DNA from 3 places in the Candidatus Pantoea soli genome. Region 1 is predicted to be linked to each of the others. Evidence: predicted binding sites of a transcription regulator. Region 1 holds the regulator's gene; each other region holds the start of a gene.

What was found. Region 1 encodes PurR, which represses purine synthesis genes. Its sites were predicted from a motif close to CANGCAAACGTTTGCNTG; they were not measured.
Region 2: the regulator PurR is predicted to act here: its motif matches at 2,535-2,552, upstream of ypfJ (KPN_02809 family neutral zinc metallopeptidase).
Region 3: the regulator PurR is predicted to act here: its motif matches at 3,424-3,441, upstream of glyA (serine hydroxymethyltransferase).

Annotation. Positions count from the first base shown of each region.
Region 1 is NZ_CP032702.1:1,660,022-1,665,169, reverse strand. Features, by position in the region: gene rnt (ribonuclease T) at 88-756, shown strand; gene D8B20_RS07770 (Grx4 family monothiol glutaredoxin) at 814-1,146, opposite strand; gene D8B20_RS07765 (C40 family peptidase) at 1,513-2,304, shown strand; gene cydH (cytochrome bd-I oxidase subunit CydH) at 2,368-2,457, opposite strand; gene purR (HTH-type transcriptional repressor PurR) at 2,731-3,756, shown strand; gene punR (DNA-binding transcriptional activator PunR) at 3,753-4,664, opposite strand; gene punC (purine nucleoside transporter PunC) at 4,774-5,148, shown strand, end outside.
Region 2 is NZ_CP032702.1:2,671,697-2,676,844, reverse strand. Features, by position in the region: gene dapA (4-hydroxy-tetrahydrodipicolinate synthase) at 1-584, shown strand, start outside; gene bamC (outer membrane protein assembly factor BamC) at 599-1,630, shown strand; gene purC (phosphoribosylaminoimidazolesuccinocarboxamide synthase) at 1,774-2,487, shown strand; gene ypfJ (KPN_02809 family neutral zinc metallopeptidase) at 2,701-3,558, shown strand; gene D8B20_RS12460 (tRNA(Met) cytidine acetyltransferase TmcA) at 3,585-5,148, shown strand, end outside.
Region 3 is NZ_CP032702.1:2,745,222-2,750,369, forward strand. Features, by position in the region: gene csiE (stationary phase inducible protein CsiE) at 1-795, shown strand, start outside; gene D8B20_RS12785 (3-phenylpropionate MFS transporter) at 777-1,928, opposite strand; gene glyA (serine hydroxymethyltransferase) at 2,059-3,312, opposite strand; gene hmpA (NO-inducible flavohemoprotein) at 3,645-4,829, shown strand; gene glnB (nitrogen regulatory protein P-II) at 4,883-5,148, opposite strand, start outside.

The sequences.
Region 1 (5,148 bases):
TTTGCAGGCTGATCTCCCTCTCCTGCTGCACCCTCCGGCAATTTTTGCCATAATGCGCGCTGCCTTATTGCCTGCTATGAGATCCTGATGTCTGAATCGAACGCCCTGAATGCCCTTCATCAACGCTTCCGTGGTTTCTACCCTGTGGTCATTGACGTGGAAACCGCCGGTTTCAACGCCAAAACCGATGCCCTGCTGGAGATCGCCGCGATCACGCTCAAAATGGATGAAGAGGGCTGGCTGCAGCGTGATGAAACCCTGCATTTTCACGTGGAGCCATTTGAAGGCGCGATTCTGAATCCGGATGCGCTGGCCTTTACCGGTATTGATCCCACCAACCCGCTGCGCGGTGCGGTGAGTGAATACGAAGCGCTGCACGCCATCTTCAAGATGGTGCGCAAAGGCACCAAAGAGAGCGGCTGTAACCGCGCCATCATTGTGGCGCACAATGCCACCTTCGATCACAGCTTTCTGATGGCGGCGGCAGAGCGTGCCGGTCTGAAGCGGAATCCGTTCCATCCGTTCGCCACTTTTGATACCGCGGCGCTTAGCGGTCTGGTGCTGGGGCAAACGGTGCTGGCAAAAGCCTGTATTGCGGCGGGAATGGCGTTTGACAGCACGCAGGCGCACTCTGCCCTGTATGACACCGAGCAGACAGCCATCCTGTTTTGTGAGCTGGTGAATCGCTGGAAACGTCTGGGCGGCTGGCCGCTGGCGATGCAGGAAGCACCGGCCGAAGACGACGCCGCCCTCTGACTGCGCAGAAAAGAAAAAGGCCGACAGAGGTCGGCCTTTATAGCGCTTTCGCTTCGCTTATTCCGCTTCTTTGTGTTTCTCAGCGGTCTCTTTGATCAGTGGCTGCAGTTCGCCACGCTGGAACATTTCGACGATGATGTCGCAGCCGCCGACCAGTTCACCATCCACCCACAGCTGCGGGAATGTTGGCCAGTTAGCGTACTTAGGTAATTCAGCACGGATATCCGGATTCTGCAGGATATCCACATACGCGAAGCGCTCACCACAGGCAGACAGCGCCTGCACCGCCTGCGCAGAGAAGCCGCAGCTTGGCAGCTTTGGCGACCCTTTCATATACAGCAGGATCGGGTTTTCTGCGATCTGGCGCTGAATTTTTTCAACAGTACTCATTTTTGCCTTCCTTAATCCTTCACTTCGTGTTTGTTTATTGTAGCGACTTCGCCCCGCGACTGAAAACGGGATTTTGCCCCGCGACAGTGCGATCGCCATCTTTGTTAAGCGGATGACTGAACGATAACATTTTCATATCATTAACAGGCATTAATCAATTAATAATTAGCAATAATTTCGCTGGCTTAACCGGCTGAAATCGCTCATTTTTGCCACAAATTCAGTGCCGTAACAGATTAATGGAAAAAGCCCTTACCTTTTAGAAAAAAAGTGGATTAGAATTGCCCTGGCTCTGATTTTTGATCAGATTTTTCTAACTTTTCCGCAGCCTGTGCCTGAGCAGCCTGCTTAACCTGTAACCGGACTATGCGTTTACTGATTACGCTTTTCATACTGGCTTTTGCCCAACTGTTCGTTAATGTGGCTTCTGCATCCCCGCACACGCCGGTTAATGCCAGTCTGCAGAAGACTGAGAAAAAAAGTGCGCGTGACGATGAGCGCCGCAAGCGACGTCCGGTGAAGACCACCACAAAAAAATCCCGTCTGACGTCGGTGCAGAAATTTAAACTAAAAAAGCAGCAGAAAACCGCCACCGCACTGCAGAAAACCACCAGCCGTCGCGCCCCCCTGAAACTCAGCGGTAAAAAATATGGTCATCAGCGCCTGGCGAAAGCCGCTGCCGCGGCAGAGGCCGATGACGAGGTTCAGGGCCTGACCGGCATTAAAATGAGCAAGTCTCACCGCCTGCGCTATCAGAAAGCGCGTGAAACGGCGATGAATAAACTGATGGGACAGCTGGGTAAGCCTTATCAGTGGGGCGGCACCTCGCCGCATACCGGTTTCGATTGCAGCGGTTTGGTGTGGTACGCCTATAAAGACCTCGTCAAATTCAAACTGCCGCGCACCGCCAATGAAATGTATCATCTGCGCGATGCGGCCCCGATCAAACGCGAGCTGCTGGAGAAAGGCGATCTGGTCTTCTTCCGCATTAATAACCGCGGTGCTGCCGATCACGTCGGCGTCTATCTGGGCAACGGCAAGTTCATTCAGTCGCCGCGTACCGGTAAAGATATTCAAATCAGTGCGCTAAGCGAAGATTACTGGCAGAAACACTATGTAGGCGCGCGCCGCATGATGACACCTAAAACCATTCGCTAAGCGTTGCGTTGCGCAAGCAAGCAAAGAAAAGCCGGCGGCTGTTGCTCAGCGCCGGCTTTTTTATTAGTGCAGAATTGCCGTAAAACTGAAGGCCACAATCATCATCAGCGCCGCGACCGTGGTCATTAACGCCAGCTTCATCTCCGTACTCATCCTTGCTCCATAGCCACACTGTTATCATGGTTAAAGAATTTTCGCACAGCAACCGGCAAAAATCTCGTGTTATCCGCGCCAGCTTGCTAGAATCGCCGCCTTTCGTTGCGCAACAGGTTTTGCGCATGCTGCATTGACAGCCTGCGAACGCGTTTTCTTTGCCCCTGAAACGCCGGTTTTCCGGCCAAAACGGGGTAAAATACCCTTCGCAGACGCAAACGTTTAACAATATACTTATCAGTAAGTTGCGATAAGCCCAGGAGTACCATTCAGATGGCAACAATTAAAGATGTGGCGAAACGCGCCGGTGTCTCAACCACCACGGTTTCGCATGTCATCAACAAAACGCGCTTCGTTGCTGAAGAGACGCGCAACGCCGTATGGGAAGCGATCAAAGCACTGCACTATTCACCCAGCGCCGTGGCGCGCAGTCTGAAGGTGAACCACACCAAAACGCTGGGGCTGCTGGCCACCTCCAGCGAAGCGCCCTATTTTGCCGAGATTATCGAAGCGGTGGAAAATCACTGTTTTGACCGCGGTTATACCCTGATCCTCGGTAACGCGCATAACGACCTGCAAAAACAGCGCGCCTATCTGTCGATGATGGCGCAAAAACGCGTGGACGGGCTGCTGGTGATGTGCTCAGAGTATCCGGACGATCTGCTGCAGATGCTGGAAGAGAACCGTAACATTCCCATGGTGGTGATGGACTGGGGCGAATCGCGCGGCGATTTTACCGATACCGTGCAGGATAATGCGTTTCACGGCGGCTATCTCGCCGGACGCTATCTGATTGAGCGCGGCCACCGTGATATCGGGGCGATTCCGGGCCAGATGGAACGCAATACCGGGGGCGGACGCCACGCTGGTTTTTTACAGGCGATGCATGAAGCGGGCATTACCGTGCGTCAGGAGTGGATTGTGCAGGGCGACTTTGAGCCGGAATCCGGTTATCAGGCGATGCAGCAGATCCTCAACCAGAAGCAGCGCCCTACTGCCGTGTTCTGCGGCGGTGACATCATGGCGATGGGCGCAATCTGTGCGGCTGATGAGATGGGGCTGCGCGTGCCGCAGGATATTTCCGTCATCGGTTACGATAACGTGCGCAACGCGCGCTACTTCACGCCCGCGCTGACCACGGTCCATCAGCCCAAAGCCCAGCTGGGGGAAAAAGCGCTTGAGATGCTGCTGGATCGCATTACCAGCAAGCGCGAAGAGCCGCAAACCATTGAAGTGCAGCCTACGCTGATTGAACGCCGTTCGGTCGCGGATGGCCCGTTCCGCGACTATCGCCGTTAAGTGCGCGTCTCGCTGAGCCATTCCTGGTTCAGCGTTTCCGCATCCCCCAGATAACTCAGCAGCCAGTCCAGCGCCGGTGAGTCACCCTGTTCTGACCAGCTGACACAGCAGGGGCTGTCCGGAAAAGCCTGCGGCAGCGTCAGTTCCGTCAGGGCGCCGCTGTCCAGCAGCGGCCGCGCTAAATGGCCGGGGATCATGCCCACGCACAAGCCGGCCTGCAGACAGTCCAGCCCGGTTTCCCACTCCGGCACCACCAGCCGGCGCTGGTTATCCAGCGTCCAGGTCATGCGGCGCGGTAAGGCGCGCGAGGTGTCTTCCAGCACCAGCGACGGCCAGGCGCGCAGCGTCTCGTCGTCAAGCTGTGTGCTGCCAGCCAGCGGGTGATCGGGGCTGACCACGCAGCGCCAGTTAAGCGCCCCCATATCCTGAAAGGCAAAACGACCGCCCACCGGAATCGCCTGCGTCGCGCCAATCGCCACGTCAACGCGCCCGTCAGCCAGCGCATCCCACACGCCGTTGAACACTTCGTAACTGATGATCAACTCCATATCGGGAAAATGACGATAAAAATCCTTCACCAGCTGTCGCGTACGCTGCGGTTTGACAATGCAGTCCACGGCGATACTCAGCTGACCGCGCCAGCCGTTGGCCAGCTGCTGACACTGGCGGCGGGTTGCCAGCATTTTTTTGATAACAGATCGTCCTTCGCGCACAAAATGCTCGCCAGCCGGCGTCAGCACCACTTCCCGGTGCTGGCGTTCAAACAGCGGCACCGCCAGCCAGCTTTCCAGCTGGCGCACGGTATAGCTGATGGCAGAAGGCACGCGGTGCAGCTCCTGCGCTGCGGCGCTGAAGCTGCCCGTGCGCGCAACCGCATCGGCCACTTCCAAAGCGTATTCAGACCACATTTTTTTGCCTGCAAAAATTTTGATAGCACAATGCAAATATTAGCGTTTCACAAAGCTGGCTGCACCCTTTTACACTGCCCGCCGTTCACCCTGTCGAATGAGAATCACTATGTTGTCATCAAAAGGATTTCTGCCCTATCTGGCCGTGCTGAGTATGCTTGGCTTTCTCGCCACGGATATGTATCTGCCAGCGTTTGGCGATATGCAGCGCGATTTCGCGACCGCCCCCGGTACCATCAGTGCCAGCCTCAGTGTGTTCCTGGGCGGCTTTGCCTGTGCTCAGGTATTGTGGGGTGCCCTGTCAGACCGCATTGGCCGCAAACCGGTGCTGCTGGCTGGCCTGACGCTGTTTGCCGTCAGTTGCCTCGCGATGTTGTGGGTCAGCGATGTCTGGCTGATGCTGGCGCTGCGCTTTATCCAGGCGGTTGGCGTGTGTGCGGCAGCGGTGAGCTGGCAGGCGCTGGTGGTCGATCGCTATCCGAAA
Region 2 (5,148 bases), 1.0 Mb from region 1:
GCTGCCTTACCGTTACGCCTTACTATAACCGCCCGACGCAGGAAGGCCTGTACCAGCACTTTAAAGCGATCGCAGAGAGCACTGACCTGCCGCAGATGCTGTACAACGTCCCGTCACGCACCGGCTGCGACATGCTGCCAGAAACCGTTGCCCGCTTGGCTGAAATTAAAAATATTATCGGAATCAAAGAAGCCACCGGGAACTTATCGCGGATTTCACAGATCCAACAGCTGGCTGGTGATGCGTTCATTATTGTCAGCGGCGATGACGCGACCGCACTGGACGCCATGCAGCTGGGCAGCAAAGGCGTCATCTCTGTGACAGCCAACGTGGCAGCACGTGAAATGGCAGAACTTTGTGCGCTGGCTAAAGCGGGCAACTTCGCCGAGGCGCGTCGCCTGAATCAGCGTCTGATGCACCTGCACCAGACGCTTTTCTGTGAACCGAATCCTATCCCGGTGAAATGGGCCGCAAAACAGCTAGGATTAATCGCGGATGACACGCTGCGCTTGCCGATGACGCCGCTGACCGAAGCCGGTCAGGCGAAAACCGCGCAGGCACTGATCAAAGCGGGTCTGCGATAATTTAGGGAGAAGTAATGAGTTATTCAGTAAAGCGCTCGGCGCTGGCCACGGTGGCAGGTCTGTCTGCCCTGATGCTGCTCACCGCCTGTTCCAGCGATCAGCGTTATAAACGTCAGGTCAGCGGAGATGAATCCTACCTGCAGGCACCTGAACTGCACGATTTGAAAGCGCCGGCCGGCGTGGTACTGCCGCTGCAGAATGGCGACTACGATGTGCCGCATAACGTGGCTAAAGGCGCGCTGGGCAAGGCGCTGGATATCCGTCCACCGGCGCAGCCGCTGGCGCTGCTGAACGGCACGCGTGCTCAGTTCACCGGGAACACCGGCGTGCTGGCGATGGAAAGCAACCGCGGCTCAATCTGGTCGCAGGTCGTTAACGTGGTGCAGTCGTACAAGTTCCCGATTGCGCAGCGTAACGACGCGGCGCAGCAGCTGACCACCGACTGGGTGCAGTGGAACCGGGCCGACGAAGATAATCAGTATCGCGGGCGTTATCAGATCAGCGTGCAGAATCAGGGCTATCAGCAGATTCTGACTGTCCGTCTGCTGGAGCTGCAGCAGCAGGGCGAGACCGTGACCTCACCGGCGCAGGTGCAGCGTTACACCGGCCAGATGCTGAACGATATCAGCACCGGTCTGGATAAAATTGACACGGCAAGCCAGGACGCGGCAGCGGGCCGTACTACCGGCCAGATTGATGTGCAGAGTGGCGCGGACGATACCGGCCTGCCATTGCTGATTCTGCGTTCACCGTTCAACGTGACCTGGCAGCGTCTGCCGGCGGCACTGAAGCGTGTGGGCATGGAGATCAACGATGACAACCGCTCGCAGGGCAGCCTGAAAGTGACCTACAAGCAGCCAGGCAGCAGCGCGTTTGACGCCATTGGCGCCAAAGATCCGGAACTGCCAAACGGCGACTACAAACTGCAGGTGGGCGATCTCGACAACCGCAGCAGTTTGCAGTTCATTGACCCGAAAGGCCATGTGCTGACGCAGGCGCAAAACGATGCGCTGGTGGCAGTGATGCAGGGCGCACTGAACAAATAAATGCATAAAGGCCGGAGATTCTCCGGCCTTTTTGTTTTGATTTTGGCATAATAGCGCCCGGCGAGGTAAACGATTGCGTCAGGCAGTCATCGCGCGGTGAAACACCGCTGAACACGGGTTCTTTCATGTTTGGAGTTAACAAGATGCAAAAGCGAGCTGAGTTGTATCGCGGTAAAGCGAAAACCGTATACAGCACCGACAATCCGGATCTGCTGGTACTTGAATTCCGCAACGATACGTCAGCAGGAGACGGTGCACGAATCGAGCAGTTTGATCGCAAAGGTATGGTCAATAACAAATTCAACCATTTCATCATGACCAAACTGCAGGAAGCGGGCATTCCTACGCAGATGGAAGCGCTGCTGTCCGATAACGAAGCGCTGGTGAAAAAGCTGGAGATGGTGCCGGTTGAGTGTGTCATCCGTAACCGCGCGGCAGGCTCGCTGGTAAAACGTCTGGGTGTGGAAGAGGGCATGCTGCTGAATCCACCGCTGTTTGATCTTTTCCTGAAAGATGACGCGAAACATGACCCGATGGTAAACGAGTCCTACTGCGAAACCTTTGGCTGGGTGAGCAAAGCCAATCTGGCGCGCATGCAGGAGCTGACTTTCAAAGCCAACGAGGTGCTGAGCAAGCTGTTCGATGACGCCGGTCTGATCCTGGTGGACTTCAAGCTGGAGTTTGGCCTGTTCAAAGGCGAAGTGACGCTGGGCGATGAGTTCTCACCAGACGGCGCGCGTCTGTGGGACAAAGAGACCATGGACAAAATGGACAAAGACCGTTTCCGTCAGAGCCTTGGCGGCCTGATTGAAGCCTACGAAGAAGTGGCTCACCGCCTGGGCGTTAAGCTCGACTGATGCGCTTCTGCACCGGCGTGCCGCCGGTGCTCCTTTCCCTCCGCGCCCCGGCACACGCTTTTCTGCCTTCCGCTGCCCTGCGCTGCCGCGCATTTTTCCTGCTGCTGCGTTGCTGAAGCACCGCCTGTCCCGCTGCGCCATGCCGCAACGCTGGTGCTTAGCGGTGCCGCCAACTAAAATCATGCCAGACTTTATCGAAAACAGGAGCAGGGCATGCGCTGGCAAGGGCGTCGTGAAAGCGACAATGTGGAAGACCGTCGTGGTGAATCATCCGGATTCGGTTCCGGCGGACGTCAGATTCGTCTGCCGCGCGGCAAAGGCGGCATCATCCTGCTGATTGTGGTCGCGGTAGCAGGGTACTACGGCTATGACCTGACGGCGCTGCTGCAGGGCGGTGCGCCGGTATCGCAACAGCGTCAGGTCAATTCCACCCAGGATAACGAAGCGGCTAAATTCACGTCGGTGATCCTGGCGACCACTGAAGACACGTGGGGCAAGCTGTTCCAGCAGATGGGTAAACAGTACGCGCCGCCGAAACTGGTGATGTATCGCGGCGCCACGCGCACCCACTGCGGTACCGGTCAGTCGGCGATGGGGCCGTTTTACTGTCCGGCAGATCAGACGGTGTACATCGATCTCTCTTTCTACGATGACATGAAAAACAAACTCGGCGCGGGCGGCGATTTCGCGCAGGGCTATGTCATTGCGCATGAAGTCGGGCATCACGTGCAAAAGCTGCTGGGCATTGAGCCGAAAGTGCGCGAAATGCAGCAGGGCGCAACCCAGACCCAGGTAAACCAGCTCTCCGTGAAGATGGAACTGCAGGCCGACTGCTTTGCCGGCGTGTGGGGACACTACATGCAGCAGCAGAACATCCTGGAAACCGGTGATTTACAGGAAGCGCTAAACGCAGCCGAAGCCATCGGCGACGATCGTCTGCAGCAGCAGAGCCAGGGCCGCGTGGTGCCGGACAGCTTTACGCACGGCACGTCGCAGCAGCGCTACACCTGGTTTAAACGCGGGTTTGATAGCGGCAATCCGGGCCAGTGCAACACGTTTGCAGGCAGCTGACGGTGCTGGCCGACCTCACGGCGGCGATGCAGCGCAGCGGCATTCGCCGTCTGTGCGTGATGGCCGGCGATCCAGACTGGACGCTGCAGCAGGCCGCCGGGTGGCAGGCTGCGCTGCCGGGTGACTGGCTGACGCTGAGCGAAAGCGCCAGCTTCCCGCAGCGCGTCGCCCCCGCCGCGCTGCGCACCTTACTCGGGCGGGAATTCCGCCATGCTATTTTTGACGCACATGACGGTTTCCACGCCGAGGCATTTGCCGCGCTGGCCGGCACGCTGCAGGCGGGCAGCTGGCTGCTGCTGCTGACGCCGCCGTGGGCAGCGTGGCCGATGCAGCGCGATCGCGATACGCTACGCTGGGCCGATGTGGCGCAGCCGATTGCTACGCCGCATTTTGTCCGTTATCTGCAGCAGCAAATGACAGAAGACAGCCGCGTCGCCCTGCTGTGTCAGCACCAGCCGCCGCGCATCAGCGCCTGCACGGATTTACCGCCGTGGCAGTGCCGCGCCCCGCAGCAGCAGGCAGCCATCCTGCAGCAGCTGTGCGCGATGACCTCTGGTGTTGCGGTCATCACCGCACCGCGCGGACGGGGGAAATCGGCGCTGGCGGGCATGCTGGCGCGCCACAGCCAGCGGGCACTGGTGACGGCGCCGGCCAAAGTCGCCACCGGCGTGCTGGCCACCTTTGCCGGCGAGCATTTCCACTTTATGGCGCCCGACGCCATTCTCGCTGAGGCGCAAACCCCTGACGCCGACTGGCTGATTGTCGATGAAGCCGCCGCTATCCCTGCACCGCTGCTGCAGCAGCTGGTGCAGCGTTTTCCCCGCGTGCTGCTGACCACCACGGTACAGGGTTATGAAGGCACCGGCCGCGGCTTTATGCTGCGCTTCTGCGCCAGCCTGCCGGCGGTGCGCCACTTCCGGCTTGATGAGCCGCTGCGCTGGGCGGCCGGCGATCCGCTGGAGACGTGGCTGAGCCAGGCGCTGCAGTTTGAGGATGCAGCAGAGCCTGTCAGCACGGCGGCAGTCAGTTTGTTTCCCGCCACGGCTGCGCATCACCGCAGCGCACTGCTGGCAGGCTATCGTCTGCTGGCAAGCGCCCACTATCGTACTTCGCCGCTGGATTTACGCCGGCTGCTGGATGCGCCCGGTATGCGCTGCTGGCTGGCGACGGAAGACGCCGCAGTGACGGGGGCGCTGTGGCTGGTGGAGGAGGGCGGCCTGGACGCAACCTTAGCCCAGGCGGTATGGGCCGGCGTGCGCCGACCGCGCGGCAATCTGGTGGCGCAGTCGCTGGCGGCCCACGCCGGCTTTGCCGAAGCGGCCATGCTGCGTTCGCAGCGTATCAGCCGTATTGCCGTGGCGGCTTCCCGGCGACAGCGCGGCCTCGGCAGTGCGCTGGTGGCCGCAGCGCGTCAGCAGGCAGAAGGTTGTGATTACCTTTCGGTCAGCTTTGGTTATACCGCGCCGCTCTGGCACTTCTGGCGCGCCTGCGGCTTTCATCTGGTGCGCATCGGCACTCAGCGTGAGGCCAGCAGCGGCTGCTACGCGGCAATGGCCATGCTGCCGCTGACGGCGGCGGGTATGCGCCTGC
Region 3 (5,148 bases), 1.1 Mb from region 1:
TCGTTGTGTCAGCGCCAGAACGCGCTGTTTAACGAGGTGCAGCGCGCCTGGCTGGCAGCCAAAACCGAACGCGCCGCAGCGGATGATGTGATTCACCACTGGCAGAAGCGTTGCCACCTGGCGCCCGATGCCAGCGAGACAGACTTCTGGACGCTGCTGTTCAGCCTGATTTACGCGCCGGATGGCCGGCGGCTGGAAAATGAACCGGCGCGGAAACTGATGGCAGCCGTTGAAGCCCTGATTGATCGCTTTGAACAGCTGGCCAATACGCGCATTAAAAATCAGCAGGAGCTTAAGCTGCAGCTATATACACACCTGGCGCAGGCGCTGGACCGCAGCCACTTCTCCATAGGTATTGATAACAGCGTGGCACTGGATGTGGCGCGTCTCTATCCGCGCCTGTTGCGTACCACCGAGCGCGCGCTGCGCTACTTCAGCAGTGATTTTGGGACGCGCTTCAGCGCAGAAGAGGTCAGCCTGGTTGCCGTGCTGTTTGGTGCGTGGCTGATGCAGGAGAGTGCGTTGCAGGAGAAACAGGTACTGCTGCTGACCGGCGCTGACGCCGCCGTTGAACAGCTGCTGGAGCAGCAGCTGCGTGAAATGACGCTGCTGCCGATCAACATCACCTATCAGGATATGCTGAATTATCAGCGTGAAGGCGCGCCGCGCGATGTGGCGCTGGTGATCACGCCCTACGCCACCTCGCTGCCGCTGTTTTCGCCGCCGCTGATCCACGCCGAGCTGCCGCTGAGCGACCATCAGCAGCAGCGTATCCTTCAGCTGCTGGAGTCCTGAGCCGCGCGCGGGCGCAGAAACAGCGCCGGCAGTGCCACCAGCGCCATCGCCCAGAACAGATGCCCGTGCAGATGGGTATACAGCACGCCGCAGATCATCGTCATCACCGCAATCCCTCCCCCCATCGCCAGCGCTGAATAGAGCGACTGCAGGCGAATGACCTCCGCGCCCTGGCGCGAAGCGATGAAGCGCATTGCCGCCAGATGACAGACGGTAAAACTGCCGCAGTGCAGAATTTGCGCCACAATCAGCAACGGCAAAGCGCTACTGGCGCCCAGCAGGCTCCAGCGCACCAGCGCACAGATGCCCGAAAGCAGCAGCAGATCGCGCGCGCTCCAGCGGTGAAACAGGCGATGACTCAGCGCAAAAATTACTATCTCCGCCACAACGCCCAGCGACCAGAGATAGCCGATAAGGGTGGCAGAATAGCCGGCCTCCTGCCACCAGATGGCGCTGAAGCTGTAGTAAGCCGCATGTGCCCCCTGCATCAGCGTCACGCACAGCATAAAGCGCCAGACGCTGTTTTCCCGCAGCAGGTCACGCCAGGCCGCCCAGCCCCCGCTTACGCCCTGACGCGCATCGCCCTGTGGTCTGGTGTGCGGGGGCAGCAGCATACCGCTCAGCATCGCCAGCGTACCCAGCGTCAGCAGCAGCAGAATAGCCTGCGAAGAGTAAGCGCTGACCAGCATCCCGGTCAGCGCCGAACTGATAACAAATGCCAGCGATCCCCACAGCCGTACCGGACCGTAAGCCAGACCGATCTGCTGTGTCCAGGTGGCGGCCAGCGCATCACTGAGCGGCACCAGCGGAGAGAAAAACAGATTGAACCCTACCATCACCAGCAGCAGCCATAGCCACTGGCCGCCCAGCCAGAAACCGAGCGCAAACAGGCAGGTCATCAGCGCCAGCAGGCGCAGCGCCAGGATCAGCTGAGACGGATTTTTTACCTGCGAGGCAATCAGCAGGCTGCCGGCAAAGCGCGCTATCATGCCGCAGCCCAGCAGCAGACCAATTTTTTCTGCATCAAGTCCACTGCCTTTCAGCCAGACGCTCCAGAAAGGCAGGTAAATGCCATAGCAAAAAAAGTAGGTGAAATAGCTCAGCCCGAGCCATCTGGCCGATCCGATGGTCATGCTTCCTCCTGAAAAATGCAGCGTCGCCGGCTGCGGATAAGGGCGGTACTTTCTCAAAGCGGGGGTGAAAAAGGAATAAAAAAAGGATGGCGCTCGCCATCCTTTTTCACTGCACCGGGTTTAGCGGTAATCAGGCATAAACCGGCAGGCGCGCACAGATATCCAGCACCTTCTGTTTGGTGCGTTCAATGGTCGCTTCGTCGTTAACGTTGTCGAGCACATCGGCAATCCAGCCAGCCAGCTCACGCACTTCGGCTTCTTTGAAGCCACGGCGGGTGACCGCTGGCGTACCGATACGCACGCCGGACGTGACAAACGGGCTCTTTGGATCGTTAGGTACGCTGTTTTTGTTAACGGTGATGTTAGCACGGCCCAGCGCAGCATCCGCTTCTTTACCGGTCAGGTTTTTGCTGACCAGATCGATCAGGAACAGGTGGTTGTAAGTTCCTCCGGAAACGATGTTGTAGCCGCGCTCGATCAGCACTTCCACCATCGCTTTGGCGTTTTTCGCTACCTGCTGCTGATATGCCTTGAACTCCGGCTCCATCGCTTCTTTGAATGCCACCGCTTTACCGGCAATGACGTGCATCAGTGGACCACCCTGCCCGCCCGGGAAGACAGCTGAGTTAAGCTTTTTGTACAGCTCCTCATCACCATTTTTCGCCAGGATCAGGCCGCCGCGCGGACCCGCCAGGGTTTTGTGCGTGGTGGAGGTCACGATGTGTGCATGCGGCACCGGGTTCGGATAGACATCTGCGGCAATCAGACCGGCCACGTGCGCCATATCCACAAACAGCCAGGCACCAATGCTGTCAGCGATTTCACGCATTTTTGCCCAGTCACACACGCCAGAGTAAGCGGAGAAACCGCCCACGATCATTTTTGGCTTGTGCGTCTGCGCCAGCTCGGCCAGCTCGTCATAGTTGATTTTGCCGCTTTCGTCGATGCCGTAAGGGATAACGTTATAGAGTTTACCGGAGAGGTTAACCGGTGAGCCGTGCGTCAGGTGACCACCGTGCGCCAGGTTCATGCCCAGAATGGTATCGCCCGGCTGCAGCAGCGCGGTGTAAACCGCAAAGTTCGCCTGGGAGCCGGAGTGCGGCTGCACGTTAGCGTAATCAGCACCAAACAGCGCTTTGGCGCGATCAATCGCCAGCTGCTCTACGATATCGACGTATTCACATCCGCCGTAGTAGCGCTTGCCCGGATAGCCTTCGGCATATTTGTTAGTGAGCTGTGAACCTTGCGCCTGCATAACGCGTGGGCTGGTGTAGTTTTCCGAAGCAATCAGTTCAATGTGCTCTTCCTGACGCACCTTCTCCTGCTCCATAGCCTGCCACAACTCGGCATCATAATCGGCAATGTTCATATCACGCTTTAACATCCGCATCTCCTGACTCAGCAACTTTTAACGGCAGTTTAGCCCCGACCGGGGGGCGAAGGCCAACAGTGTAAACGGTTTTGCCAGGGGACGGTAGCGCCAATCCCCTCTTTTTACGCAAACGATTGGCAGGGCGCTGGAACGGGTTTTTTACGCTTTTTTCTCCACCAGAAAAGCGCCCGCAGGCCCATTCCGGCACCGAAGAAAATGTCAGCTTTGCGAGCCAGATTCCAGGGTAAGGGTGACCCTGCGCGCTAAGGGGGATTTACAGCCGCCCGTGAGCGGCATAAGATGCATTTAAAATACATGTTTAAAGCCACACCAGGGGAAACACCATGCTCGACGCGCAAACTATCCAGATCGTGAAGTCCACGCTGCCGGCAATCGCCCGGCTTGGTCCGGCACTGACCGGCCACTTCTATCAGCGCATGCTGACCCGGCATCCGGAGCTGAAAAACGTCTTCAACATGAATAACCAGCGCAGCGGTAATCAGCGTGAGGCGCTGTTTAATGCTATCTGCGCCTACGGCAGTCATCTGGAAAATCCCGCTGCGCTGTTGCCGGCGCTGGAGAAGATCGCGCAGAAACACGCCAGCCTGAACATACAGCCGGAACAGTACGCCATTGTGGGTGAAAACCTGCTGGCCACCATTGACGAGTTGATGAACCCTGGCGAAGCGGTGCTGGAAGCCTGGGGCAAAGCGTATGGCGTACTGGCCGACCTGTTTATTCAGCGCGAAGCGCAGATTTATCGCGCCTCAGAAGCGAAAACAGGCGGCTGGCGCGGTATGCGGGCATTTCGCATCCATGCCATTCAGCAACAGAGTGCGGTGATTAAAAGTATTGTGCTGGTGCCGGAGGATGGTGAGCCGGTGGCCGATTTCCTGCCCGGTCAGTATCTGGCTATCAGCCTGCGTCCGACCGGCAGCGAGACGATCCAGCACCGCCAGTATTCCCTGACGCACCTGCCGAACGGCCGATCCTATCGTATTGCGGTAAAGCAGGAAGCACACGGCAGCGTCTCTGGCTGGCTGCATCAGCAGGCGCAGGTGGGCGATGTGGTGCAGTGCACAACCCCAGCCGGGGACTTCTTCCTGCAGTGTCGCGACACTACGCCGGTGACGCTGATTTCCGCTGGTGTGGGGCAGACACCGCTGCTGGCGATGCTGGCCCGCCTGGCGCAGCAGCCTCATCCGGCGGCCGTCACCTGGCTGCACGCCGCGGAGAACGGCGCGCATCACGCCTTTGCTGAGGAAGTGGCCGCGCTGGGTGCGCAACTGCCACAGTTCAGCCAGCACGTCTGGTACCGGCAACCTGACGCCGCTGACGCAGGCCGTTTCGATACCGCCGGGCTGATGGATTTAGCCGCCGTATCCGCAGAGCTGCAGCAGGCCGACCGCCACTTCTGGATCTGTGGCCCTCTGCCGTTTATGCAGTTTGTGGCCCGCCAGCTGCTGGACGCCGGCATCAGCGCCGATCGCCTGCATTACGAAGTATTTGGTCCGCACAAGGTGCTGTAAAAACAAAAAAGCCTGCGCAAAGCAGGCTTTTTAACCGCTGACGAAGGTGAGACTCAAATCGCCTCTTCGTCCTCTTCGCCGGTACGAATGCGCACGACGCGCGCCACATCAAAGACAAAGATTTTACCATCACCGATTTTGCCGGTTTGCGCTGTCTTCATGATGGTTTCCACGCAGGTGTCGACGATATCATCGCCAACCACCATTTCGATTTTCACTTTTGGCAGAAAATCGACCATGTATTCCGCACCGCGATAAAGTTCAGTGTGGCCCTTCTGACGTCCGAAGCCTTTCACTTCGCTGACTGTCATCCCGGTGA